2 regions of the Paenibacillus agaridevorans genome follow, and region 1 is predicted to be linked to the other one. Evidence: predicted binding sites of a transcription regulator. Region 1 holds the regulator's gene; the other holds the start of a gene.
The links. The regulator LexA, encoded in region 1, represses DNA repair genes until DNA is damaged. The targets are predictions, from matches to a motif close to CGAACATATGTTCG.

Region 2: a site for LexA is predicted at 1,046-1,059, ahead of ruvC (crossover junction endodeoxyribonuclease RuvC). Genes of this name have one in related genera too.

What each region holds. Positions count from the first base shown of each region.
Region 1 is NZ_CP075889.1:2,587,342-2,590,472, reverse strand. Features, by position in the region: gene glnA (type I glutamate--ammonia ligase) at 1-819, shown strand, start outside; gene lexA (transcriptional repressor LexA) at 971-1,594, opposite strand; gene KJW29_RS10715 (LysM peptidoglycan-binding domain-containing protein) at 1,753-2,127, shown strand; gene KJW29_RS10710 (DUF896 domain-containing protein) at 2,308-2,514, shown strand; gene KJW29_RS10705 (hypothetical protein) at 2,595-3,065, shown strand; gene KJW29_RS10700 (HAD family hydrolase) at 3,087-3,131, shown strand, end outside.
Region 2 is NZ_CP075889.1:921,171-924,301, forward strand. Features, by position in the region: gene KJW29_RS03675 (LysM peptidoglycan-binding domain-containing protein) at 1-46, shown strand, start outside; gene KJW29_RS03680 (BofC C-terminal domain-containing protein) at 203-829, shown strand; gene ruvC (crossover junction endodeoxyribonuclease RuvC) at 1,178-1,681, shown strand; gene ruvA (Holliday junction branch migration protein RuvA) at 1,678-2,313, shown strand; gene ruvB (Holliday junction branch migration DNA helicase RuvB) at 2,335-3,131, shown strand, end outside.

The sequences.
Region 1 (3,131 bases):
GTACTTACGCTGGAGGAGATGGGTTTCGAGATTGAGGCTTCCCATCACGAAGTAGCTCCAGGACAACATGAGATTGACTTCAAATATGCAGACGCCATTAAGGCAGCGGACCAGATCCAGACGTTCAAGCTTGTCGTTAAGACAATTGCGCGAGTACATGGTTTGCATGCATCCTTCATGCCGAAGCCATTGTTCGGCGTTAACGGATCCGGCATGCACTGCCACATGTCCCTGTTCCAAGGCAATACGAACATGTTCTATAATGAGAAGGACAAACTTGGTCTCAGCGACACGGCACGTTATTACATGGCGGGAATACTCAAGCACGCTCGCGCGATGGCTGCCATCACGAATCCGACGGTCAACTCTTACAAACGTCTGGTGCCTGGTTATGAAGCTCCTTGCTACGTTGCGTGGTCGGCCAGCAACCGCTCGCCGATGATCCGAATCCCGGCTTCCCGCGGACTGTCTACTCGCGTAGAGGTTCGTAATCCGGATCCTGCCGCTAACCCGTATTTGGCACTTGCCGTTATGCTTAAGGCAGGTCTCGACGGTATTCAAAACCAATTGCCGTTGCCGGCTCCGACGGACCGCAATATCTATATCATGACAGAAGAAGAGCGCATTGATTCCGGAATTCCAAGCCTTCCATCGAATCTTAAGGAAGCGCTCGAAGAGATGCTTAGAAGCGGCGTCATCACCGAAGCGCTCGGCGATCACGCTCTCGCTCATTTCTACGAGTTAAAGGAAATCGAATGGGATATGTACCGGACCCAAGTGCATCAATGGGAACGCGATCAATATCTGACGTTGTACTAAGACAAGGAAACCCGCTGACCGTTATGGTTAGCGGGTTTGTTTTTGACCATTATTGAAACCTTTTGTTCACAAGTCTCGGAGTTGCGTCATTTCCAATACAATAAAAAAGCCGATATGGAATTGTCCATACCGGCGTTGCCGCGTTTGCTGCTTAATGGATATCTCTGAATAGTCCGATGACCTTGCCGAGAATAGTGACGTTCTGCAAAAGAATCGGTTCCATCGTCTCGTTTTCCGGCTGGAGACGGATATGATTCTTCTCTTTGTAGAACGTTTTGACGGTCGCTTCGTCGTCTTCTGTCATGGCGACGACGATCTCTCCGTTATTGGCCGTCTGCTGTTGGCGTACGATGACGTAGTCGCCATTATGTATGCCGGCTTCGATCATACTCTCGCCAATAACGTTAAGAATGAACACATTGTTATTGTCGCCAACATAGTGGGCAGGAAGAGGGAAGTAGTCTTCTATGTTCTCCGTAGCAGTGATCGGTACGCCGGCAGTAACCTTACCTACGATAGGAACTTGTGTGACAGGCATCTGGATGACGTTGTCATTATCGTCCTGGCTCAAAATCTCGATCGCCCGAGGTTTCGTAGGGTCGCGTCTGATAAATCCCTTTTTCTCCAACCGGTCCAGATGTCCATGTACCGTCGAGCTGGACAGCAGGCCGACCGCCTCTGCGATTTCTCGTACGGAAGGGGGATACCCTTTTTCTTTAACTTCTTGCTTTATAAAGTCAAGGATCGAATTTTGCCGTTTGGAAATCTTCGACACGTTCATCAACTCCATTCATCTTATTGTGTCAAATTATAGCATAGAACTGCCGTTCGTACAAACATAAGTTCTTAAGCTCAGACGTTCGCATTTTTTCGTTGACGGAAACGTTTGTTCGTGTTAAATTAAAAACAGAACAAACGTTTGGGGTGCTGACAATGATGATAATGAATCCAAGTACAAGCTCATACCGTTCCATATACCATGATAATATCCGCGAAACCAAGGAGCTTGCTCAGCCTCATTGGCTGGTCAGGCATATGGCAAAGCTGATGATTAGTTTGATCGTGTTTACGCTTGTTTTCAGCAGCTTTCTTATAATCGGTACAAATGCTTCCAGCACGGTCGTTGAGGGGCCAGGCGAATCGGAGCAAGTCGTGACGGTAGGCAGCGGTGACACGTTATGGTCCATTGCCAGTTCGTTTAAGAACGGCAGTGATATAGGTTATCTTGTTTTCTCGATCAAGAATCGCAATAATTTGGACAACGTGACGATACATCCAGGTCAGAAGTTAATTATTCCTGATATTTGATGGAGTTGTAATAGCGATATATTTAATAATGTGTGCTTAGAGATTTCCCATTCTTTAGGGAGATCTCTTTTTGTGTATTATAGAAACTAATTGCGTTTGGGGGCTTCGCCTTGACAATGCCTTATTGAAAATGTCAAAGTAGGAGTAATGTGTTCGCAACATGAGAGAGGGGTAATGAAATTGGATTTTGATAGTCTGATTGCCAGAATCAACGAGCTTTCCCGCAAAAACAAAACCGTCGGCTTAACGGATGAAGAGCTGAAGGAACGTGATGTGCTTCGCCAGAAATATCTGAACAACTTCAAAGCTAACTTCAAGCAACAGCTTGATACAATCAAGTTTGTCGAGGATGAAGAGAACGAAGGCAACGGCGGCGTCAAACATTAAGAGCTCCTTTCGGGAGCTTGCTATTATATGAAGGAGGAATCCATCTGTCACGGTCCTGGGAGCGCAAGGTGCGCAAAAACATGTCTACTATTAATAAGCAACGCAAGAAGCACGGTGAAGGCCAGTTAGTGATGAATGCAGAGAAGGCGGATCGATTTACCGGCCGCAATTTTTTGCTGCCGATTTTATTGATTTTGTTTATCGGCGCGTACATCGCGATTATGTCGGCAGATCCCAAATTCGTTATGACGACGATGAGCTGGGTAACGATCGGTATGTATTTTTTGCTCGCTGCCCTCTTTTTTTTCCGCAAGCCCTATCTTAAGATCGGCAAGGATTATGTGCAGTCTCGCCGGATGACAGGCGACAAGCGGCTTAATGCGGCGGATATCGGTTCCATTCGCGTACAAGACGGTTATGTGACGATTGTGCCTAAAAAGGGCGGCGGCTGGACGTTCTCGCGTCTTCTTAATCGATTCAATACGGCGGCGATGACCGACAAAATGAAGTCGTTTGCTCAAGTACACGGCATTACATTCGAGGAGAAATAACACAGGGGAGAGATACAGGACATGGCAGCAAAGCAAGCGGTATTATTTGACCTGGACGATACATTA
Region 2 (3,131 bases), 1.7 Mb from region 1:
CAAAAAAAGTACGTCTAGCGGCAGCCGCCCTTGGCTGAACCGTTAAAACAAAGGCAAATGCAGTTCCCTCATAATGCTGAACGCAGGCAAGCTCCGATAAGGGGCTTGTTTTGTTGTTCATGTATTTCCGGAGTCTGAATAATTAACCATTTCTGGCGCACACTATGGGCAAATATCATCACCAGCCAAAGGGGGCTTCCTCATGATGACGTTCAGCCTGTGGAAGCAAGTCAAAAAGCGTATACGAAGAAATCGCCGTCCGATCTGGAAGTTAGGCGGACTAGTCTTGTTCGTCTCGCTGGCAGTCATGCCGCAGCATGCATCGGCGAGTTTCGCGAGCGAAGCAACCCTCGACGAACCTTCCGTCAGCCGCATGCTGCAAGACAGAAATGCTCCGGTTCAAGTTATGCTGCATCGTTTGTACGTTTGCGGCGAGGAGACAGAGCCGCTCGGGTTGATGAAACCCGAGACGATTATCAAGCTGCTTAGCCAGCATCCGGAATGGCGTACCAGTCTCGATGAGGATGGGCAGACGCTCCGCGTGATGCAGCAGATAGACGATTTGTCGGCCGAATGCAAGTCCAATGCTTACTTCGGCGTGGACCGCAATGGGAATTTCTCGTTGTTTGACGGAGAGCCCAGCAACGAAAAAGTGATGCGGACATTTTTCCAGCTTGATGTCCGGTTTATGGAGAGCAGCTTGCCGAAGGACCAACTGGATCAGCTATCGGATGGCATTCGGGTTAGCGACATCGACGAATATAACAGCGTATTGTCGACCTACAGCGATTATGCGATGGAAACAGGCGAAGCGAAGCAAGGTTATTAAACGCTCGAGTTTTATACAGATATGTTATTGGCCGCTGCCACAATGGAACGGCAAAACAACACTCATCGATATTGAACCGATGAGTGTTTTTTGTGCTTGCTTCAGCAAGAGCACCGGACTAACCGACAAGACTTGCTGCCGCAGTTCTACCAAGGCAGCGGTGAAATATACGACAATGCCCTCCCCCCGCTCAATCGGGAAACACTTGAGCGCGAATGAACAAACGTTCGTTCTCATTTCGGGTATCTTTTGTTATAATGAAGGGCGGGCAACATGGGAAGGCTGCGAGGGCAGCTTGCAACCGTAGCACTCATATTTTCGTTATTACATAAGTTAGGGGTTGGCGGCTTGCGCGTATTAGGCATTGACCCCGGCATAGCCATTGCGGGATTCGGATTCGTGGACAAGAACGGGCATAAGCTGACGCCCGTGCAATATGGCGCAATTACAACGGAGGCTCATACGCCTCAGGAGACCAGGCTTGTGCAGATTTATGAATCGGCAGGCGCCCTGATGGATCGGTACAAGCCCGATTCCGTCGCGGTGGAGAAACTGTTCTTCAACCGCAACGTGACGACGGCATTCGCCGTTGGACAGGCTCGCGGCGTTATTATTCTGGCGGCGGCCCAGCGGGGACTTCCCGTTGCGGAATATACGCCGCTGCAAGTGAAGCAGGCTGTCGTCGGCTATGGCAAGGCGGAGAAGAGGCAGGTGCAGGAGATGGTTAAGATGTTCCTTAAGCTGTCTGCGGTTCCCAAGCCGGACGACGTAGCGGACGCGCTTGCCATAGCGATCTGCCATGCCCATTCGGCCGTACTGACGAACAAAATCAACGAGGTGAATCGTTCATGATCGATTATTTGAGAGGTCCGGTCGTACATATAGAAACGGAGTACATCGTTATGGACGTCAGAGATACGGGATATCGCGTGTTTATGCCGAATCCGTATGCGTTCGCAGGCAAGAATGAGCCGGTAGTCGTCTATATCCACCATCATGTCCGGGAGGATGCGATCCATCTGTTCGGTTTCGAGTCGAGAGAGCAGCAGACGATGTTCCGCAAGCTGCTTGATGTATCCGGCATCGGCCCGCGAGTAGCGCTTGGCATTTTATCGGCCGGCCGGCCGGAAGCGATCGCGGGCGCGATTCAACAAGAAAATTTGTCTTTCCTGACGAAACTCCCTGGCATCGGAAAAAAGACGGCTCAGCGCATGGTGCTGGATCTGAAGGACAAGCTGACGGGTTACGGCGACGAAGGTCTGCTTAGCGCAGCGGGCTTCGGCGCAGAGCCAGGCTTGGCCGGTACGGGTAATGGGCAAGGAGCCGGAACGGCATGGGAAGAGGCGCGCGACGCGCTGGCAGCGCTTGGTTATACGTCTGCCGAGCTGGACCGCGCCTGGAATGGTTTGCAGAGCAGCGTGACGCCGGAGGAAACGGTCGACTCGCTAATGAAGCGGGCGCTGCAGCAACTGTTCAAGGGGTAACGGAAAGGAGCGAAGCCGGACATGGACGATAGAATTATCTCCGCGAACCTTATGATGGAAGACCAGGCGGTCGAGCTGAGTCTCAGACCCCGTTATTTGGCCGAATACATCGGACAGAATCAGGCAAAAGAAAATCTCAAAATCTATATCGAAGCGGCCAAGATGCGCAAGGAAGCGCTGGATCATGTGCTTCTCTATGGTCCGCCTGGACTGGGCAAAACGACATTGTCCAATATTATTGCTAACGAACTGGGCGTCAACTTGCGTACGACGTCAGGTCCGGCGATCGAACGGCCTGGCGATCTGGCGGCGCTGCTTACGAATCTGCAGGAAGGCGATGTCTTGTTTATCGACGAGATACACCGGCTGCATCGGACGGTGGAGGAAGTGCTCTATCCCGCGATGGAGGACTTCGCTCTGGATATTATGATCGGCAAAGGCCCAAGCGCCCGCTCGGTCAGGCTGGATCTGCCGCCGTTTACGCTGATTGGCGCCACGACGCGTGCCGGGCTGCTGTCCGCCCCGTTGCGTGACCGGTTCGGCGTCGTGAGCCGTTTGGAGTTCTACACGGTAGACGAGCTCGCCTTTATCGTTTCGCGCGCGTCGGAAATTTTAAACGTATCGATTGTCGGGGAGTCCGCGACCGAGATCGCGATGCGTTCGCGCGGAACGCCGCGTATCGCGAACAGGCTGCTCAAGCGCGTTCGCGACTTTGCACAGGTGCGGGGCGACGGCGTCATTACCCATGAAATCGCGAGATCCGCACTGGAGCTGCTGCAGGTGGATCCCATGGGACTCGATCATATCGACCACAAGAT